Regions from separate parts of the Megalodesulfovibrio paquesii genome, predicted to be linked through region 2. Evidence: predicted binding sites of a transcription regulator. Region 2 holds the regulator's gene; each other region holds the start of a gene.
The links. The regulator sigma-54, encoded in region 2, starts transcription at its own class of promoters, with help from an activator protein. The targets are predictions, from matches to a motif close to CTGGCACGGNNNNTGCTT.
Positions count from the first base shown of each region.

Region 1: the regulator sigma-54 is predicted to act here: its motif matches at 4,330-4,347, upstream of ACYQ00_RS12665 (PEP-CTERM sorting domain-containing protein).
Region 3: the regulator sigma-54 is predicted to act here: its motif matches at 5,365-5,382, upstream of sqr (type III sulfide quinone reductase, selenoprotein subtype).

Region 1 is NZ_BAAIGQ010000005.1:1,338,209-1,345,469, reverse strand. Features, by position in the region: gene ACYQ00_RS12685 (transporter substrate-binding domain-containing protein) at 1-336, opposite strand, end outside; gene ACYQ00_RS12680 (hypothetical protein) at 388-1,182, opposite strand; gene ACYQ00_RS12675 (hypothetical protein) at 1,251-2,102, opposite strand; gene ACYQ00_RS12670 (SDR family NAD(P)-dependent oxidoreductase) at 2,232-2,987, opposite strand; gene ACYQ00_RS12665 (PEP-CTERM sorting domain-containing protein) at 3,362-4,102, opposite strand; gene ACYQ00_RS12660 (TetR/AcrR family transcriptional regulator) at 4,391-5,101, shown strand; gene ACYQ00_RS12655 (efflux RND transporter periplasmic adaptor subunit) at 5,120-6,289, shown strand; gene ACYQ00_RS12650 (efflux RND transporter permease subunit) at 6,286-7,261, shown strand, end outside.
Region 2 is NZ_BAAIGQ010000005.1:1,006,379-1,013,639, forward strand. Features, by position in the region: gene pyrG (CTP synthase) at 1-680, shown strand, start outside; gene ACYQ00_RS11135 (KdsC family phosphatase) at 725-1,264, shown strand; gene rpoN (RNA polymerase factor sigma-54) at 1,472-2,902, shown strand; gene hpf (ribosome hibernation-promoting factor, HPF/YfiA family) at 2,961-3,521, shown strand; gene ACYQ00_RS11150 (PTS sugar transporter subunit IIA) at 3,540-3,989, shown strand; gene rapZ (RNase adapter RapZ) at 3,986-4,948, shown strand; gene ACYQ00_RS11160 (PTS sugar transporter subunit IIA) at 5,032-5,481, shown strand; gene ACYQ00_RS11165 (PTS sugar transporter subunit IIB) at 5,493-5,963, shown strand; gene ACYQ00_RS11170 (PTS sugar transporter subunit IIC) at 6,102-6,821, shown strand; gene ACYQ00_RS11175 (manganese-dependent inorganic pyrophosphatase) at 6,916-7,261, shown strand, end outside.
Region 3 is NZ_BAAIGQ010000004.1:114,288-121,548, reverse strand. Features, by position in the region: gene ACYQ00_RS03260 (ATP-binding protein) at 1-1,960, opposite strand, end outside; gene ACYQ00_RS03255 (PAS domain-containing sensor histidine kinase) at 2,147-3,736, shown strand; gene ACYQ00_RS03250 (sigma-54-dependent transcriptional regulator) at 3,739-5,214, shown strand; gene sqr (type III sulfide quinone reductase, selenoprotein subtype) at 5,478-6,719, shown strand; gene ACYQ00_RS03240 (DUF1641 domain-containing protein) at 6,735-7,261, shown strand, end outside.

The DNA.
Region 1 (7,261 bases), 330 kb from region 2:
GTAGAGCAGCTCGCGCTTGGGGGTACGGGCCATGCCGGAAGTGACGTGAATGGCTCCGGAAGACAGGGCCAGCTGGATCTGTTCCCAGCTCATGGCCTTGTACACGACCTTGATATTCCGGCCTTCCAGACAGGCGTTGAAGAGGTCGATATCGAAACCGGCTGGCTGGCCGTCACGCTCATAGGCGAAGGGCGGGAATTCTCGGTCGAACCCGAAAATCACTTCGCTGGGCAAAGGCGGCAGCGTGGCAGCGCTACCGAGATTGCCCTGGGCGAAGGCAGGTTGCAGCAGCAGGCACCACGCGACGAGAGTGAGCAACACAGTATGTACGATCATGCAATCACTATAGCCGGTTGCGCGGCGCGTGACAATACGATGAGTGGGGCATCAATGGCGAATTCTGGGCAAAACCGCGGCAAGTTCCTCTCCACGCCGGGAGTGGAGCGCTTGCCCGAAGTCGCGAATTTTGGCGGAAAGGCCCGGGGTATCCGGCAGGGAAGGCAAGGCTGGAAGCTGTAATGAGGCGAAATCGATTGGTTTTATGGCCATGGAATCATCAATGCTGCAGCCACCATGGGCTCCGCCGCCCAGGATGCGTTCGCGTTCCCCATCGCCCACCAGCTGTTTGCAAAAGCCGATAACACAAGAGGGCGCCTGAGATGCATTCGCATCGCGAACCCGGCAGTTGTGTTCGTCGCACCAGTCTTCCAGCTGTTTGTAATGCAGGGTCATGCGTTTGGGGCCGCGGGCAGTGTCCTGGGTGACACGGCCATGGCGGTATTCTTCAAAGGCCTGGCGGGCCTGCGTGTAGGCGGCTTCCAGGAGTTTTGCATAGCGGCTGGCTTTGGTCAGTGCTCGGGGGAAGGCACTTCTGAGCCGCAGGGGCCGCCCGCGCAGGGTGCAGAACAGTTCGGACAAGGCGGCTTCGTCCAGTTCCAGACCCACAAGGCGGAAAAACGCCACCGCCTCCTGCTCATCCAGGAGCAGCGCACCGAGCAGCGCGGCGGCATCCAGGGCCTGCTCGGCCAGGCGTTGCAGCTCTTCGGCCTTGCGCCTGAGCAGCTCCTCCTGGCGTTCCAGCTCCACACGGCGGCCAAAAAAATTCTCCGCCGCTTCGGAAAGCGCTTCCGAGGCCAGGGAGTTGGCAAACTCTTCAAAGGAGGAGGAGGAACGCGGCGGCATGCATTCACCCTAGCCATGCCTGGCCCGCATGGCAAGACTGATCACTTCAAGTCCCGGGGTGAATCAGATCAAGGCTGTGCCGGATATGCAAAATGTTCGGCTGCATGCTCCAGCAGCGCCCGGAGCATGACCTTGGCCGGCGCCTGCGGCAGGTTTCTGGCTTCCAGCAACCCCTGCAGGGTCAGCGCCAGGGGCAACGGCACGGCGCGGGTGGGAGTGGCGTGCAAGCCGTCAAAGGACGCCACTGCGGAAGACAGGCTCATGGGCAGGTGGACCCGCCGAATGCTGGCTGCGGCCTGAACGTGTTCGGCACAGAATGCCGGAGGCGAGGTCATGAGAAATTCCCGGCACAGCAACGGGCGCAAGGGATAAATGCTGCAGGCCTCATCCAGCAGAAAGGGGCAGGGGAGCTGCAGTGCCCAGTAGCGGCGCTGGAGTTCCTGCAGGCGGGAGGCATTGGTGAACTCTGCCGTATGACTGTGGATAAGTGCAGCCAGCAACCCTTCCTGCTCCAGACGGGAGCAAATGGCGGCGCTGGCGTCCCGGATCCGCGCCTGTTCATCGGGTTGAAGCTGACAGACAAGATGCCCCAACAGCGCTGCCTCGTGCAGGGAAACGGCAACCAGCTGCCGGCAACACATGGCGCAGCCTTTGGCACAGGTGATGGTCAGGCCCGAGGCGGAGGTGGCGGATTCAGCCTGCTCCAGAATGGCATTGCCCAGAGTGAAGACCTCCGGAAGGAGCTCGACCAGGGTGACTGGTCCTTCCGGGGGCTGCACGGCGCAGTGCAGGGTCAGACCGTTCTCGAAGGAGGCCCGCACAACCAGATCTCCTTGGCCGGCCCGGCTTGCCCGGCTTGCAGGACCAGTGTGCGCTCTGGTGCAGCTGATGGATGCCCTGGCGGGTCGGGGAGTGTTCATGCTGTCCTTGCAGTAAAAGGCACGTTCCTCACGTGTGGCCTGGCCGGCGGCCCATGGCATTTCACAAACCGGGTTGCAAAACGCCATGGGCAGGGATTGCGGGCTTCATGCGCTGGTGGCGCAGGAGGGTTAGTCCTGGCTGCGATGGACCGTGGGGCCGCCGTCGGCCTGATTGGTGGGCCATATTTCCACACGGGCAATATTCACATGGGCCGGTCGGGTTGCGGCCCAGAAGATGGCCTCGGCAATGTCTTCGGCGTACAGAGGTGTCACGCCTTTGTAGACGGTGGCGGCGCGGGTTTCATCACCATGGAAGCGGGTTTTGGAGAAGTTTGTTTCGGCCATGCCGGGTTCGATGTTGGTCACGCGGACGTTTGTTCCAAGCAGATCGGACCGCAGATTGGCGCTGAACTGCTGCACAAAGGCCTTGCTGGCACCGTACACATTGGCGCCCCTGTAAGCATGGCTGCCGGCGATGGAGCCAAGGTTCACCACATGCCCCGTGCCGCGTTCCACCATGCCGGGCAGGATGGCGCGGGTGCAGTAGAGCAGGCCTTTGATGTTGGTATCCACCATCACTTCCCAGTCATCCAGAGAGGTGCCGAAGGCAGGCTCAAGCCCCAGGGCCAGGCCGGCGTTGTTCACCAGCACGTCCACTGCGGCAAACGCCTTGGGCAGATCGGCCACAGCGTTGAACACGGCGTCCTTGTCCCGCACGTCCAGCACCAGGGGATGCACCGGTGCAGGCGCGAGCTCTTCGACCAGCCCTTTCAAAAGTGCTTCATTGCGGCCGGAGGCCACCACATTCCAGTTGTTTTTTGCGAACAGACGGACACAGGCCGCGCCAAAGCCAGCAGTGGCCCCGGTGATAAAGACGGTCTTCAAACCATGCTCCTTGGGTTGCGGAGGCGGCGCTCCATGCAGGGAGGAAGCCGGAGCATACATCAGCCTGACCGCGGAGCACAAGTCAGGCAAGCTTGCATCGTTACACGAAATATTTCCCGGAAGCAGGAGCCGGAACGCGCACGGCCGCCGTGAGGTGGACTCACGGCGGCCGGCATGCAGTGGCGAATCGAGGAGGCGTTTCTAGTGTTGCGTCCTCTAACATGCTCCATACAGAATAGACGCAACACTGGGCCGCTGGCACAGCGGCCCCGGAGCAGCATGCTCCGTGATTCAGCCGAAATCCCCGCATTTCGGCTGACGATCTTCCACGAAATCTGCTGACATTCTTATCACCTTATTTCGTGGACATCACACTAGGTGGTTGCGCGGGCCCGGTTGCGGCGGCGCATGCGGATCAATCCAGCTAGCCCAAGACCGGCCAGCACCAGCGTGGAGGGTTCGGGCGTCTGGCGGGTGCCGACATTATCCCAGTACACATCGAAAGATTCACCAAAATTGTACGAATTCAGGATGATGTTGGCAATGACACCGTCCTGCCAGATGTCGTCGAAGGCGTAAGCAAATACGCCATCAATATAATAGTCCATGGTGGAGCCGGTGTAGCGCATTTCCAAGGTATGCCAGGCATCTTCGGCATAGCCCGAGCCGAGCAGATTCCATCCGCCAAGAAAATAGTCAAAGCTGTAGAAGCCGGAGATGATGCCGGCACCTTCGCGCCAGGAAATGATGGGGTACCCGCTGACGAGGCCGTCGAGGGTTTTGAGCGTACCCCAGATGCCGACATTGGCGCTGTTCCAGCTGGAATCGATGTACAAATCGGCAGTAATGATTTCGGAGACCGATACCCCGAAGTCGAGTTTCATCCCTTGATAATTGTAAAAGGAGCTGGATTGCTGATCGCTGCCATCAATTCCAATGTGCAGGCGAGAGTCGCCGTCGAAGGACGCGATTTCAAAGACGGCAGGCTCATAGCGATCCCGGTACCAGCCAACGAGGTCGGCGCTTGAGTCGAAGGTTAATACGGCAGCCTGTGCCAAGGTGGGACACAATGCCAGGACAGCGCAGAGCAGGAATGCAAGCCGGCGGGGATTCATAGGGGAGCTCCTGGTAACTATATGTTTTTTTAGTGAAATAGAGCAAAAAACGATCCAGATATTTTATGTGTATTTTGAGTGTGTTACGCAATCAGAAGCAGCGAACGCTGTCGGTTTGGCTAACAAGTGTTAAGTTTTTCGACATTCCACGCCATTTTTTCCTGGAATTATGAAAAAAACAGCGTTTGATACGTTGACAGATTCCAACGGTGTTTGATAATTCCTTCAAACAACGATTGAGCCATTGTTTAAAGAGAACGTTGTTTCAAGCCATATTTGGAGCGCCCCATGCCACCCTATGCCAACATGCACGCCAGAAGCCTTCAGCAATTTCAGCAGCCCCGGCGCGAGGTGCAGGATTCCACCCGCGACCGCATCCTCAAGGCCGCTGAGGCCATTTTTCTGGAAAAGGGCTTTCAGAAAGCCACCATCCGCGATATCTGCGGGGTGGCCAAAGCCAATGTGGCGGCGGTGAATTATCATTTTCAGGACAAGGACGGGCTGTATATTGCCGTGGTGGCCAACCTGCTGGACCGCGGCGCCCGCCGCTATCCTCTGGACAGTGGCCTCCCCGAGAATCCCTCAGCCTCGGATCGGCTGCGGACCATGGTCTACAATATCCTCTGCCGCCTCTTCTGCAATGATCAGGGGGACTACACCGAAGAGCATGGCCGCTTTGTGCTGGAGGCCTTGTTTGGCGATTCTCCGCACATCGCCGTGCTCATGGACACGTTTGTCAGGCCTTCGCAGCAGTATTTGCGAAACATCATTGAGGGCATTCTTGAAGAGCATCAGCTTGCGGCCGAGGAACGAGTGCTTTCCCGCTGCGCCATGAGTCTGTTCGCCCAGGTGGTGTATTACGTGTATGCCCGCAATTTCGAATCCCGTCTGGACGATGGCCGGTGCCGGGACTTGCAGGATCTCGGAACGCTGGCGGATCATATCACCGCTTTTTCCCAGGCCGGGGTCTGTGCCGTGGGAACGAGGCAGGCTGCCTAGGCAGCCAAGGAGTGTATTGTGGAACGGCTGTTCATCATCGCCGCCTGGTGTCTTGTGGTGGCTGCGTTGCTTTCGGGGTGTAGTGAGAGCCCGTTGCATGCGCAGGGGGCCAACACGACCTCCAATGCAACAGAAAACGCCTCTGGCAGCGCGCTGGTGCCTGCATCCCCCGTGCGTACTGTGGAAGTGCAGGTGGAACAGGTGACCCCCCGGCCGTTCAAGGACTTGCTGGTCCTGCCGGGCCAGACTGAGGCCCTGCAGGACGTGCAGCTGGCCATGGACGCCGAAGGCCGCGTGGATTGGGTGGGTGTGGAAAAGGGCGACCTCGTCCAGAAAGGGCAGGAGCTCCTCCGGCTGGACGCCGCCCTGGTTCGCGCGCAGCTGGACAAGGCCAAGGCTGATCTGGCCCTGAAGCAGGATCTGGCCTCCCGACGCAAGGCGCTGTTTGCGCAAGCCGTGCTTTCCAAGGAAGAACAGGATCAGGCCCTGACCGAAATGGCCGTGGCCCAGGCCTCCGTGGACGAGGTGGAAACCGCGCTCTCCCGCACGGTCATCCGCGCGCCTTTTGCCGGCCGGGTCAATGATGTCACGGTGGATCCCGGAGAATATGTCACCAAGGGGTCACCGGTGGTGGATCTCGTCAATGTCACCACCATCCGGGTGACGGTGTCTGTGCCGGAAATGGACGTGCGGCATCTGGCCGTGGGGCAGCCTGTGGTGGTCACCATCGACGCCCACGGCACCGAGCAATGGCCTGGCGTGGTGGACTTTGTGGCCTACAAGGCCGACAGCGCCACCAAAACCTTTGAGGTACGTGTGGTGGTGGACAATAAAGACGGTCGCATCCGGCCCGGCATGGCCTCCCGGGTCACCTTCGTGCGGCGTGACATCCCCGATGCCATCACCGCGCCCCTCTTTGCCGTGGTGGATCGCGGTGGCGAACGGCTGGTGTATGTGGCGGAGCACGGCGTGGCCAAGGCCAGAACCGTGGCCATCGGCCATATTGCCAGGGACCGCGTGCAGATTCTCGAGGGCCTCACCCCGGGGGACTGGCTCATCATCTCCGGGCAGAAGGATGTGGAGGATGGCATGAGCTTGGCCGTGCTGAATCCGCCCGCCGCTCCCGTTGCCGCCGCACATGAAGGCCACGCCGCCACAGGGGCCAACGCCGGGGTACGCGTCCAGTGATCATTCCCAATCTCGCCTTGTCGCGGCCCTGGGCCGTGGTGGTCTCGGTGGTGGGCATCATCCTGTTCGGGGCGGCGAGTTACGTCTCCCTGCCGCGGGAAAGCTCGCCGGACATCACCATCCCGTATGTGTTCATCACCACGCGGTACGAAGGCGTGGCCCCGGAGGACATGGAAACCCTGATCACCATGCCCCTGGAGCGCAAGCTCAAGGCCCTGAAGGGCGTGGAGGAGATGAAATCCACCTCCGAGGAAGGGCTTTCCTTTATCTCCATCAAGTTCCTGCCCTCGGAGAATATTGACGACGCCTTGCAAAAGGTGCGCGACAAGGTGGATCAGGCCAAGCCGGATCTGCCCACGGACCTGGAAGACGATCCGGAGGTGGAGGAGGCCAATTTTTCGGACCAGCCCATTCTGCAGATTGCCCTGTCCGGTGAGTTTTCGGCCAAGCGCCTCAAGCGCATGGCCGAGGATCTGCAGGACCGCATCGAATCCATCCCCGGCGTGCTGGAAGCACCCATCATCGGCGGGCTGACGCGCGAGATTCACGTGGAGCTGGATCTGGACCGCGTGGGCTTTTACCATCTGCCTGTCTCCAGCATCCTGAACTCCGTCTCCCAGAGCAATGTGAACATGCCCGGCGGTTCCCTGGATATTGGCGAAGGCAAGTATCAGGTGCGCGTGCCGGAGGAGTTCAGCAACCCTGCAGAAATAAACTCGCTGGTGGCCTACGTGCGCGATGGCAAGCCCATCTACGTGCGCGATGTGGCTGAAATAAAGGACTCCAACAAAGACCCCGCCACCGTCAGCCGCATTCAGGGGCAACCCAGTGTGACGGTGCAGGTGAAGAAACGGGCCGGCGAGAACATCATCTTCATCACTGATGAAGTCAAACGCGTGGTGGAGGAGATGCGCCCGCAGCTGCCGCCAAGCCTGCGCATCGACCTCATGGCCGATCAGTCCAAAGATATCC
Region 2 (7,261 bases):
TGTATGTGAATTCCGAGGAAGTGACCGACAAAACCGTGGGCAGCATTCTGGCCGGGCTGGACGGCATCCTCGTGCCCGGCGGCTTTGGTAACCGCGGCATCACCGGGAAGATCCGGGCCATCCAATACGCTCGCGAAAACAAGATTCCCTTCTTTGGCATCTGCCTGGGCATGCAATGCGCGGTGATTGAATTCGCCCGCAACGTGCTCAAGCTGGACGCCGATTCCCAGGAATTCAACCCCCTGACCCAGCACCCGGTCATCTATCTGATGAAGGAATGGTACGATTACCGGACGCAGAAGGTGGAAACCCGGGGCAAGGATACGGACCTGGGCGGGACCATGCGCCTGGGGGCTTATCCCTGTGTGGTTTCCCCGGACACCAAGGCCCACGAGGCGTACAAAAAGGACGAAATCCAGGAACGCCACCGCCACCGCTACGAATTCAATCAAACTTACAAGGACATGTGCGAGGAGATGGGGCTGGTGTTCTCCGGCCTGTCCCCGGACAAGCAGCTGGTGGAAATTGTGGAGTTGCCTGACCACCCCTGGTTCCTGGGCTGCCAGTTCCACCCGGAATTCCAGTCCGGCCCCATGCGCCCGCATCCGTTGTTCCGCGAATTCATCAAGGCTGCCAAGGTGTTACAGGGGAGTATCGCCACGAGGAGCAACCAGGCGTGAGGCCGCCCCGCCGCCCGTTGCCCGCAGGCCGGGGCAATCCTGCCATCCGCCGCGCCCGGGCGTTGGGCGCGGCGCGTCATGTGCGCTTGCTGGTACTGGACGTGGACGGCGTGCTGACCGATGGCCGGCTTCTGTACAAGGAAGCCGGCCCGGCGGACAAGCTCTTCCATGCCCAGGATGGCCTGGGCATCAAGGCTGCCCAGGCCCAGGGGCTCCATGTGGCGGTCATCAGCGGGCTGGATTCTCCTGTGGTGGCCCGCCGCATGAAGGAACTCGGGGTGGAGGATTACCAACCCGGCCACCGCCACAAGGTGGGCGCCCTGCAGCTGATGCTGGACAAGCATGGCCTGGGCTGGCCCCAGGCGGCGTTTCTTGGGGATGACTGGGTGGATCTGGCGGTCATGGAGAAAGTGGGCTTGCCCATGACCGTGCCCAACTCCCAGGCGGAATGCCGGCGCCTGGCCCTCTGGACCAGCCGGCTCCCTGGCGGACACGCCGCCACGCGGGAAGCCATCCGGTTCATTCTTCAGGCCCAGGGCAAACTCAGCGCAGCGGTAAACTCTTTTCTGCATCCCCAAGTCTGAATAGAGACCAACCAGCGCAAATTCAACGGGAAAAATATTAAACTTCCGCTTGACACCGCTGGAATCAACATTGCATGCCGCCACGTCTTGCAAGGGGCGTGCTTCTGTGGCACTACTCAAACCCGTCCAGGATGTTAGCCTGCGAAACACAGCTGCATTTTCTTGTCAATCTTGTTAATTTTTTAGCGAACGGAGCACTACGGACACATGGCCCTGGAACTCAGACAGTCCCTCAAGCTGAGCCAGCAGTTGGTGATGACTCCCCAGCTGCAGCAGGCCATTAAACTGTTGCAGCTCTCCCGGATCGAGCTGCTAGAGACGGTCCAGCAGGAATTGCTGGAAAACCCCTTCCTGGAAGAGTCCCTTCAGGAAACCGCCCCCGAACCCTCCTTTCAGGATGCCAGTCCCGCCGGCCAGGAGCGCGACGCCGTGACTGAGCGCGACATGCTCAAAAGTGCGGACTGGGAGGATTACATCGGGGATTTTGCCTCCACCACGCGGCAGATGAACCAGCGCGAGGTGGAAATCCCCGAAGACGGCCTCTCCTTTGAGGCCCGGCTCACCTCCAGCCACAGCCTGGAAGGGCACCTGGAGTGGCAGCTGCGGCTTTCCGGTGCCACCCCGCGTGAGCTGGAAATCGCCGACGCCATCATCGGCAATCTCGGTTCCTCGGGCTATCTGCAGGCCTCGGCTGAAGAGCTGGCCGCCATGACCAGCGGCACGGTGGATGAGGTGGAGGCCGTGCTGCACAAGGTCCAGCGGCTGGACCCCGTGGGTGTGGCCGCCCGTACGCCGCAGGAATGCCTGCTCCTGCAGCTGGAGCTCTACAAGATGGATACCGACCCCATCCTGGTGGAGCTGGTCCGCGAGCATCTGGAAGATCTGGAAAAGAAACGCTACAAGCCGCTGGCGCGCAAATTTAAGATTTCCCTTGAGGAGCTGCGTGAGTACCTGGAGGTGATCCAGGGTCTGGATCCCATGCCCGGCGCCAGTTTCGGTTCGGGAGAACCCAGTTACGTCAGCCCGGACGTGTTTGTGTACAAACTGGGCGACGAATGGGTGGTGCTCCTGAACGAGGACGGCCTGCCCCGGCTGGAACTCTCCAGCGCCTATGGCGACCTGCCCTCCCGCGGCAGTGATAAGGAGCGGGATTATCTGCAGGAAAAGATGCGTTCGGCCCAGTGGCTCATGAAGAGCCTCTACCAACGCCAGCGCACGCTTTTCAAGGTGGCGGAAAGCGTGGTCAAACACCAGCGCGAGTTCTTCGAGCATGGAGTGACGCAGCTCAAGCCGTTGATTCTCAAGGACATCGCCGAAGATATCGGCATGCACGAATCCACGGTCTCCCGCATCACCACCAGCAAATACATGGCCACCCCCCACGGCACCTTTGAGTTGAAATTCTTCTTCAACAGCGCCCTGGAGCTGGATGACGGCACCCAGGTGGGCTCGGAAAGCGTTAAAGCGCTTATCAAAAAGCACATCGACGCCGAGGACCCCAAGTCCCCGCTTTCTGACGAGCGCATTGCAGAAATTCTCAAAGACACGTTGCATGTCAACATCGCTCGCCGTACAGTGGCCAAATACCGTATGGCCCTGGACATTCCCTCCTCCTCCAAGCGACGGGAAATGTTCTGATCCACAAACCCCGCCCGACGCATTACGCGGCGCGGCGGCGCACCTCACGGGAGCGCCTATGCAGATTACCTTTACCTTCAAGAATTTCGAACCGTCCGAGCACCTGAAGCAATACGCCCAGCGCCGATTCGAAAAACTCACCAAATTTCTGGAACGCACCGACGCCTCCGCGGAGCTGCAAGTGGCCATGAGCGTGGAAAAGCAGCGCCACATGGCCGAAGTGAAGCTTGTGGGCGACGGCCTGCACCTCTCGGCCTCCGAATCCAGCGAGGACATGTACCAGACCGTGGACCTCGTGCTGGACAAACTGGATGCCCAGATGCGCAAGCACCGGGAAAAGGGCAAGGACAAGCGCAAGGGTGGCGATGTGGCCCTCGATGGCCGCACCGTGCGCACGGAAGTCTTCCAGCTCACGCCCACGCCCTCTGGCGGCCGGGAGCGCAGCATCGTCGATTCCGATCATTTCCAGCCCAAACCCATGAACGTGGAAGAAGCTGCCGAGCAGCTCGAAACCTCCCAGGAACAGTTCCTGGTGTTCCTGGATGCTGAAACCAGCCGCGTCAATGTCCTGTACCGCCGCAAAAATGGCGACTACGGCCTCATCGACCCCGGCATGTAGGGAGTTTGGTCAAGCGGTATGAAACTGGAGGAATTCCTCGACCCGCGGCTGGTGCTGCCCGACCTGCACGCCACGGCCAAGCCGGCTGTGCTGCAGGAGCTCATCGCCCCCGTGGCGGAGACCATGCCCGGCTTTGATGCCAAAAAAGCCCTGCAGGTGCTTTTGGAACGCGAATACCTGGGCACCACCGGCATCGGAGACGGCATTGCCATCCCTCACGGCAAGCTGGCGGACCTGGACAAGATTGTCCTTGTGGTCGGTCGCAGCAAGGAAGGCGTGGACTTCGAGGCCCTGGACCTCAAGCGCTGCTCCATCTTCTTTCTGGTGCTGGCGCCGGAACAGGTGGCAGGCATGCATTTGCGCATCCTGGCCCACATCTCCCGGCTGCTGAAAGACGATGCCTTCCGGCGTGATTTTCTGAGCGCGCCGGACAAGGAGAGCCTGTGGAAACTGCTGGCGAGAACTTGAGCGCAGAGGCGTCCTCAGCCGCGCCGGGCTTGTTCCCGGCCACCTCCGCCTTTCCGGTGATGGTGGTCTGCGGACTGTCCGGCGCTGGAAAATCCACGGCCCTGGGCGTGTTTGAAGACCTGCGCTTCTTCACCGTGGACGGTATCCCGCCCAGTCTGGCTCCCAAGCTGGTGCAGCTCTTTGCCGGCGAATCCCGCCGCAAGTTCCAGGGGCTGGCCCTGGGGGTGGATGTGCGCACGGCCGACGACGCCGCCTCCGCCTGGAAACTCGTCCTCCAAGAAATCAAGGACCTGGGGGCCACCCCCCAGGTCCTCTTTCTTGAGGCACGCACTCCGGTGCTCATGCGCCGCTATGCCGCCACCCGCCGCCCGCACCCCATGGTCCAGCTGGTCCAGATGGGTCAGCCGCAGGAGGGCGAAGGCAGCTGCAGTGTGGGGCTTGAAGAAGCCATTGCACTCGAAAAACAGGCCTTGCTGCCCCTGCGCAATCTGGCCGATCTGGTGGTGGACACCACCGACCATTCCGTGCACGATCTGCGGCGTGTCATCAAGGACAAATGGGGCGCCCTGGGGCAAACGGGCAAGGGCCTCTCCATCCACCTGATCACCTTTGGCTTCAAATACGGCCCCCCCCTGGAGGCCGACCTGGTCTTTGACCTGCGCTTCCTTCCGAACCCGTATTTTGTGGAGGCCTTGCGTCCGCTGACAGGGCAGGATCCCGCCATTGTGGACTATGTGCTCGGCAAGGATCCTGGAAAGACCTTCCTGAACAAGCTCAAGGAATTTCTCCTCTACCTCATGCCCCTGTACGACGGCGAGGGGCGGTATCGCGTCACCGTGGCCATTGGGTGCACTGGCGGCAGGCACCGTTCCGTGGCCGTTACGGAAGCGATTTTCGCAACGTTCAAGGCCGCCGGCTATCCGGTATCCATGGAACACCGGCACATGGCCCTGGGCTAGCTGCGCCCGCCACGCTGCCAGGGCGTGGCCCAGGCCCGGCCGATACCCCCCAGGCAAGGCCGACAAATCAAGGACGGGGAGGCATGGCACACGATTCCCAATCCCAGCCCCGCACAGGCGTGGTGGTGGTGACCCACGCAGACTATGGCGCGCACTTGCTGCACGCAGCGGAATTCATCCTCGGCCCCCAAACCGGCTGCGCCGCTCTGTGCGTGGATAACACCCAAAGCGTTGACGCCATCGTGGACCGGCTTAAAGACGCCGTGATTCGTTGCGACGAAGGGCAGGGTGTCCTGCTGCTGACGGACATGTTCGGCGGCACTCCCACCAACCTTAGCCTCTCGCTCCTGGGGCAGGAACCGCCCATCTGCGAGCTGGAGGTGGTGACCGGCGTCAACCTGCCTATGCTGCTCAAAGCCCTTGGCGCACGCCATCTGGCCCCGGCGGCCCTGGCTGTTGAGGTCAAGAAGGCAGGCGGGCAGGGTATCGTCGTGGCAGGCGAACTCTTGCGCGCCCGAGTCAAAGGGAGTTAAGGGAGTCGGCCATGTTCTGGGTGCGCGTCGACAACCGCCTGGTTCACGGCCAGGTTATCGAAACGTGGCTGCCCCACACCGATTGCGAGGTGCTGGTGGTCTGCAACGACGCCGTGGCCGGCGACGTGCTGCAGCAGGAAATCATGACCCTGGCCATCCCCCACAGTATCGAGACCCTGTTCGTCACTGTGGCGGATCTGCCTGCAGCCATGACCCGCCTGGCGCGAAATTATGAGATGACCAACACCCTGGTCTTGTTCAACGGCTGCAGCGACGCGCGAACCGCCATGGAACACGGCTTTCGTTGCAAGGTGGTCAACATCGGCAATCTGCATTATGCTCCGGGCAAGCGCCAGCTGTTGGCTCACGTGGCTGTGTCGGAGGATGAATCCCACTGTCTGGCCTGGCTGGAACAACACGGGGTGGAGCTGGATTTCCGTTGCCTGCCCACCGAACCCGTCACCATCAAACCCATCTGGTGAGGGCCTGACCATGCAAGTGATGCCCATGTCGCCCATGACCGTCGCCTCCCTCGCCCATCATTCGCTGCCCCTGGCCGCCCTGGGCACGAGTTTTTTTTTGCCCTGACCGGGCTGGGCCGCTTCACCATCAATCTGGGCATTCTTGAGCGGCCCCTGTGTATTGCCTTCCTCTGGGGGCTGCTGTTCGGCGACATGCCGGCCGCCCTGGGGGTGGGCCTTTTTTTTGAGCTCTTCTGGCTGGATGCCATTCCCGCGGGCACGCACATTCCGCCCAACAGCGCCTTTTCCGCCACGCTGTGCCTGGGCCTGATGTCCTATTTTTCCATGACCACTCCTTCCGAGCTGCCTCTGGCCCTGGCTGTCTCCCTCCCGGCTGCAAGGATGGGGGCCCGGCTGGAAGCCTGGCGCCGTACCGCGCTCAACGCCGATTACGATCGCATGCTCCGCTGGGCCATGACCGAAGGCGGCGCAATGGGCGGACCGGAACACCCGGCAGGAGAACATGGAGCGTCTTCCGCCGCGCTTGATGTCGCCTCACCGGGGGCAGTGATCTGGCGGGCAGTCAGCAAACTGGTGCTCTTGAACCTGTTTGTGTGTTTTGGCACATTCCTCCTCATTGCACTGCTCCTGAGACAGCTGGAACTCCCGCAGCTGTTCAAGGAGATGCAACTTACCGTAACCTGGGGACATTGTTGGCTTGCGGCCGCACTGGGGGGGGCACTCTCCCTGCGGAACAAACGCGCCTATGCCGTCTTGTTCGCCTTTGTGGCTGCTTTTACGCTCTGGAGGCTCTTCCAGTGCGGAGAAGGCGGTTGTCAGTCGCTCTGGTTTGTGATAATTGGAACGAACTCCTTGTGAGTAAATCTGCACCCCTTTGAAATCACTGGACGTTTGGGCAAGTCTTCCTGGCCCGCGTCGCATGCATCGCCAACAACCTGTGAGGAGGAGAGACATGTCTGTTCTCGTGTTTGGCCACAAGAGCCCGGATACCGACACCGTCGTCAGCGCCATTGCCGTGGCGGATCTCAAGAGCAAGCTGGGTGTGGCCGCCAAGCCCGTCGCCCTGGGCAAGCTGAATCCTGAAACCGAATTCGTGCTCGGCAAGTTCGGCATCGCGGCTCCCGAAGTGGTGGAATCCGTGGCTGGCCAGAAGGTTATCGTGGTTGACACCACCGACCTGACCCAGCTCCCCGACGACATCGCCAAGGCCGAAGTGCTGGGCGTGGTGGACCACCACAAGCTCGGCAGCCTGACCACCCCCGCCCCCCTGGAAATGTGGGTCTGGCCCGTGGGCTGCA
Region 3 (7,261 bases), on a different contig from region 2:
TTGGAGAGAGGGCGGTCAACTCAACCCGCACCTGCCCCTGTTCCGTGAATTTGATGGCATTGTTGACCAGATTGAACAGAATTTGCCGCAGCCGGATCTCGTCTCCCACCAGCACCGCAGGGAGGTCCGGGTCCACCCGCATGGACAGGGAGAGCCCTTTTTGCGAGGCCGGGCCGGTGAACAGTTCCAGCACGGCGTCCTGCAGATCCTGCACCCGGAAGGGGGCCGGATGCAGCGCCAGGCGGCCCGACTCCACCTGGGAGAGATCCAGGATATCCGAGAGCAGGCGGGTAAGCCGCCGTGAGGAGTGGATGGCTTTTTCCACATACAGGTGCTGATCCGCCGAAAGGGCCGTGAGCTGCAGCAGCTGCAGCATGCCGAGGATGCCGTTCAACGGGGTGCGGATCTCGTGGCTCATGTTGGCCAGAAATATGGATTTGGCGGCGTTGGCCTCCTCGGCCACTCGCTGGGCCTTGCGGGCTTCGGCCTCGGCCTGTTTGAGGCCGGTCAGATCCACATCCAGGCAGAACATTTCCAGCCGGTCGCCCACCTCCACGCGCACGTGGCTGGAAAAGACCGGGGCCAGGGTGCCGTCCTTGCGTTGGAGCTCCAGTTCTGCCGCCGGGATGATGAAGTCCGTGGTGCCCATGCGGTGTACGAATTCGCGCACCTGCGGCCGCATGGCCGGCGGGATGATCAGCTCCACCAGATCCCTGCCCATCGCTTCCTCGGCGGTGTAGCCGTACAGCAACTCGGAGGCCTTGTTCCAGTACACCACCTTGCGGTCCATGGAGTAGCCCTGCACGGCCACGGTCTCCACCACATCCAGCAGCTTGCGGAAGCGTTCCTCGCTCAGACGAAGGGCTTCCTCGGCCTTGTTCCGGTCCGCATCGTGGGACTGGATGCGTTCGGCCATGGCGTCGAAGGTGCGAGCCAGCTGGCCAAGATCATCCTCGCGGTGCGGCAGGCCGGTGCGGGCGGAAAAATCGCCACGGCCCAACGCCGTGGCCGCCCGGGAAATGGCCGTCAGCTGGCGGACCACGGCGGCGTTGCCATACAGGTAGGCGCCACCACAACCGAGCAGGGCAACCAGCAGCCACAGGGCGATGCTGCGCCGGGAAATTTCCTTGGTAGTCTCCAAGGCCACGGTTTTGGGCAGACCGGCCACGCAGTAGATGTAGGGCGGCTCATCCGGCCGCAGTCGCAGGCGCTTCCATCCCAAGTAACGTTCCACCCCATCCGAGCCTGTCTGCTGCATGACGCCTTCATCTGCTGCAGGTGAGGAGATGCCCGCCCAGACCACTGGATTGATTGGCTTGCCAGGTACATTGGTGGGGGCCGGCGGATGATAGAACAGCCGGATGCCCTCATGGTCCGTGATGCCCAGGATAACCTGCTGTGGTGCGCCGACCTCATCCAGATAGCCCGCGTACGAATCAAGCTTGAGCGCGGCAGTGATGACGGCCACAACCTGGCCCTGTTCGTCGAATACCGGCAGGGAGAGGGGAAAGGCATTTTCGTGGGTGGACCTGGAAATGATGAATTCTCCGGCGGAGAATCTCCCGGTGGTCAGTGCCTCCTGGAAGTGCTTGCGGTCGGCCAGGTTGATGGGGTCAAAAGGTACGCCCGAGGCAAAGACATCCCCTGTGGAATCTGCGGCCACGATGTTTGTATAGTCGGAATGTGTCTTCAGAATCTGCGCGAACAATCTGGCGCAGGCTGCGGCATCGCGGTCGCGCACGCTATCCATCAGGGCCAGCACGTTCAGCAACTGGCGGGTGGACTCCACATGACGTTGCTGGACCTCCGCAATGCCTTTGGCGAGAAGCAGCATGCTGGCTTTCGCGTCGATGACCCGCTGCTGGCGCTGCTCCCAGCCATTATACAGGAGAATGCATAACGCAGGCAGGGCGGATAGTGCCGTGAGCAGCACAATGCGTGAGCGAGTCGACCCCAGCATGCATCCCCCCTGACAAGTCCATGCAAAACACAGTCACACCCTATTGCACTTTTTGTTGTGCAGCAACTGGCTGTGAGGTGTTTCGCCGGTGGTGTGGTGAAATAGGGATGCCGGGGGCTGGGGTTTCTCCTTGCCAAGTGCGGCCGGCTGGGATACGGGATCAAATTCATACCAAACGAGGCTGATATGCGCTGCGCTCCCCCACCTGCTTCTTTGGCCCCCTCTTTGGCTGCCGTGTACGACGCCCTGCCCGTGGGAGTGCTCCTGGCCAATCAGGCCGATGATATCGTCTTCGTCAACCGCGAGTTCCACCGCGTGACCGAAGTGACGCCCAGGGACCTGGAATTCATGTGTTTTCTGGATGTGCTGTCCATCTTTTGCCTGGGCATGTGCGCGTCCATGCCGGAGATCAACTGCCCGCGGAACAAGTGGCTCAATGTGGAACGCTCCATCGCCCGGGCCGACGGCTCCATTGGCTGGGTGCGCATCCACTGCGGCGCAGTGGAAGTGGAAGGCCAAACGCTGCAGCAGCTCATCGTGGAAGATGTGACTAGGTATCGGGATTGCATTGATGGTCTCCTGAACCGCAAAAAGAAATACCAAAGCATCCTGGAAAAACGCCCGGATCCGATTTGCTGTTTCCTGCCTGATTTTTCCATCACCTATGCCAATGCCTCCTGCTGCCGTTGCGTTGGTCGGCGGCGCAATGAATGTGTGGGCGAGAATCTTCTGCTGGCCCTGCCGCCGTCGGTGCGGGAAGGCTTCCACGCCGCCGTGGCCTCCATCAGCCCCGAACGCCCCGTAGCCGAGGTGGAACAGCGCCTTGAAGACGCCGGCAGCCTGGGGCCCCTGGAAGACCGGCCCATGTGGATTCGTTGGGTGGTACAGGGATTTTTCTATAAAACCGGGCACGTGCGCGAGTATCAGGCCGTGGGCATGGACATTTCCGATCAGAAGCTGGCCGAGAGCCGGGTGCTGCATGCGGACCGGCTGCTCTCCCTGGGGGCCTTGGTCTCCGAAGTGGCGCACGAGATCAACAATCCCAATAACTTCATCATGCTCAACGCTCCGTTGCTCATGGATCTCTGGTGGCGGCTGCAGCCGGCGCTGGAACGACTGCGCGGCGAGGAGCTGGAGCCGGGCGCGGGGGAGGTGGGCATTCCGGAGATTGTGGATTTTGTCCCCCAGCTTTTACAGGGCGTGATTGAGGGGTCCACGCGCATCAATCGCATCGTCAAGGAACTCAAGCAATACAGCCGACAGGACGTGGATGGCGGCTTTGAGCTGCTGAGCGTCAATGAAGTGGTCCAGGCCGCGACCCTGCTCATGCACAAGAACATCGGCCGCCGCACCAGGCGTTTCGACGTGCGGTATGCTTCTGGATTGCCCCTGGTCCGCGGGCGTCGCCAACGACTGGAGCAGGTGGTGGTCAATCTGCTGCAGAACGCCTGCCACGCCCTGGAGCACGAGGGGCAGGGTCTTGTGGTGGAAACCAGGCATGACCCGGAGGCCGGCGCGGTGGAAATCGTGGTCACGGACGAGGGGGTGGGCATCGCGCCTGAGGCCCTGCCCCTGGTGACGCAGCCGTTTTATTCCACCAAAGGTCAGCAGGGAGGCACCGGGCTGGGCTTGTCCATTTCCCTGTCCATTGCCCGGGAGCACGGCGGGCGGCTGGAGCTGGAATCCGCTCCCGGTCGGGGCACGCAGGCCCTGCTGGCCCTGCCCGTGGCCTTGCCCGTGGTCTTTCCAGGACCGTTGCCTGGAGCAAGGGGCTGACCATGGCCGCAGACACCAAGCATCCCCTGGCGCCCATCCTCATCGTGGACGACGAGGAGCAGGCCCTGACCAGCTATGCCCTGAACCTGCGCTTTTCCGGCATCACCAACACCATTCTCTGCTCAGACAGCCGCACCGTGCCCGAGCTGCTCTCCACCCGGCCGTTTTCGCTGGTGATGCTGGATTTGTCCATGCCGCACACCAGCGGCGAGGAGATCCTGGCCCACATCCGCGAGCAGGGCCTGGACGTGCCGGCCATCGTCCTTACCGGGCACAACGAGGTGGAGACGGCCGTGCGCTGCATGCAGGCCGGCTCGTTGGATTATCTGGTCAAACCTGTGGACCGCGGCCGGCTGCTGGCCGCCGTGACCCAGGCGCTGGAGCGGCGGGGGCAGGCGGACAGGGCCTCCCTCACTGCAGGGGGCGGTGCCTTGGTGGCCGGCGCAAAGCCTGGCGCTGCCGTTGCGGCAGAGGAGGGGGCGCAGCTGCTGACCCGCAGCCCGGCCATGCGCGAGGTGCTGACCCAGCTGGCTGCCGTGGCCCGGTCCCGCGAGCCGGCGCTCATCGTGGGCGAGACCGGCGTGGGCAAGGAGCTGGCCGCCCGGGCCATTCATCAGGCCTGCGCGGGAGACGCCCGCCACCGGCCCTTCATCGGCTGCAACGTGGCCGGGCTGGATGATGTCATGCTTTCGGACACCCTCTTCGGCCACAAAAAAGGCGCCTACACCGGCGCCCAGGGCGGCCGCAGCGGACTGCTGGAAGAAGCCGGCGACGGCACGCTGTTTCTGGATGAAATCGGCGACCTCTCCCTGACCTCACAACTCAAGCTGCTGCGCTGCATCCAGGAGCGCGAATACTATCCCCTGGGCTCGGACGCACCGCGACCCATGGACTGCCGGCTGGTGGCGGCCACCAACAAGACCGTGGCCGAACTGCTGGATCCCGCCGTCTTCCGGCGCGACCTCTTCTTCCGTCTGCGCACCCACCTGATTGTGCTGCCCCCCCTGCGGGACCGGCTGGAGGATCTGGAGCTGCTGGTCCCCCATTTTCTGGAGGAAGCAGCCAGGGAGACCGGCCAGTCGGTGCCGGAGATTCCCGAGGCCCTCTACGCCGAGCTTCGACGCTACGATTTCCCCGGCAACGTGCGCGAACTCAAGTCCATGCTCCTGCACGCCTGCACCCTGCACCGGGGCGGCGGGCCATTGGGGCTTGGGCCGGTGGTGGACTGGATGCAGTCCGTGCGGCAGGGGTTGCACCAGGCCGCGAGCCCGTTGCCACCGCTCCCGTCGCTGCAGCGCGGCCCTGCCTGCGTCCTGCCCACCCTCAGGCAGGCTGAGGCTCGCGTGGCCGAGGATGTGATTCTCCAGGCCCTGAAGCAGGCCGGGGGCAATCAGAGCAAGGCGGCGAAACTGCTGGGCATCTCCCGCCAGGCCCTGCACAAGCGCCTCAAGACCCTGGGCGACGTCAACCCAGGTTGACGCCTTGCACCGGGTTGACAGATCCTGCAACACACTGGAATAAAATACCAAACTAAATTCATACCAAAACAGAAGTAAAAAAAGGTTGCGCCTGCTGGGGGGCTCGGGGGATAGATTGGCGCAACAAGCTGAAATTCAATGCGGAAATTCTTGGCCCGTCCCTTGCTCATACGGCTCCATGCGCTGGCCGGCACCCGGCTGCTCCGGGAAGGCGGCTCGCGCACCACTGCAATCACCATCCTCATCAGGGAGCCGTGAACCACATGAAAAAGCTGTTGATCCTGGGATCTGGCGCCGGCGGCGTCATGGTCGCCGCGAAGATGGCCAAGCTGTTGGATCCGAAAGAGTGGAAGATCACCATCATCGACCGTTCCTGGCAGCATCACTACCAGGCCGGCTGGCTGTTCATTCCCTTTGGGATCTATTCCCTCAAGGACTGCATCAAGCCGCAGATGGACTTCATCCCCTCCAATGTGGAGTTTGTGCAGGACGAGATCGAGAACATCGACCCCGTGGCCAAGAAGGTCACCTGCAAGGGCGGCACCCACACCTATGACTGGGTGGTGGTGGGCACCGGCTGCCGCATCGTGCCTGATGAAATCGACGGCATGAGCGACGGCTGGCGCAAGGACATCTTCGATTTCTACACCCCCGACGGCGCCGTGGCCCTGGCCAAGAAGCTCAAGCACTTCAACAAGGGCAAGCTGGTGCTGAACATCGCCGAAATGCCCATCAAGTGCCCGGTGGCCCCGCTGGAGTTCGTGTTCCTGGCTGACTGGTTCTACATGATCAACGATTCGCGCTGCAATATCGAGATCGAACTGGTCACCCCCCTCACCGGGGCGTTCACCAAGCCCGTGGCCGCGGAAATCCTGGGCAAGCTCTGCGAAGACAAGAACATCAAGATTACGCCCAACTTTGAAATCGGCAGCGTGGACGTGGGCCGCAAGGTCATCGAATCCCACAAGGGCGAGGAAGTGGACTACGACCTGCTGGTCTCCATTCCGCCGAACTTCGGCTCCAAGGTCATCGAGGATTCTGAAATCGGCGACGCCATGGCCTACCTGGACACGGACCACCACACGCTGAAGTCCAAGAAGTACGAGAATATGTACGTCATTGGCGACGCGACCAACGTCCCCACCTCCAAGGCCGGCTCCGTGGCCCACTTTGAATCCGACGTGGTGGCCGAGAACCTGCACCGCGAGATCGAAGGCCTGGAACCGCGCCCTGAATTCGACGGCCACTCCACCTGCTTCATCGTCACGGGCTACGAAAAGGCCACCCTCATCGACTTCAACTACAAAATTGAACCCCTGCCGGGAAAATACCCCTTCCCCGGCCTGGGGCCCATGGATCTGCTGGGCGAGTCCTTCATGAACTACATGGGCAAGATGATGTTCAAGTGGGTGTACTTCAACCTCATGCTCAAGGGCAAGGAACTGCCTCTGGAACCCCAGATGTTCATGGCCGGCAAGAAGCGCATGGGCGCGTGCAGCCTGTAAGGAGGGTCCTGCATCATGAAGAACGAGGACCTGATTCTGCAAAAACTGGAGACGATCGAAGCCGAGCTCATGGAAATGCGCAAGTCCCGGCTGGAGATCCAGGAACTCAAGGACGACTTGAGCCCCCTGATGAAGTCGTCCTTCCAACACCTGCTGCGCGAACTCGGACAGGTGGATCACGGCTTCGAGCTGGAAGACGGGTTCCTCATGCTCAAGCGCCTGCTGCGCAACATGAAGAACATCGCCTACATGCTGGACCAGATGGAAAACGCCATCGAGCTCTTCCACACCATGGAGCCCATGCTCAAGAGCTCCATGCACAACGCCATCCGCTTCCTGGGCACCCTGGAAACCCGCGGCGTGTTCCGGACCTATGAAGCCATGCTCGAAGTGCGGGCCAAGGTGGCTGCCCAGTATGGTCCCGAGGACCTGGCCGAAATGGGCGACAGCTTTGTCGAGATGCTTGGCCTGCTCAAAAAGATGTCCAGCCCGGAATTCATGGAGTTTCTGAACAAACTCACCGAACTCCCGGCGGCCATGAA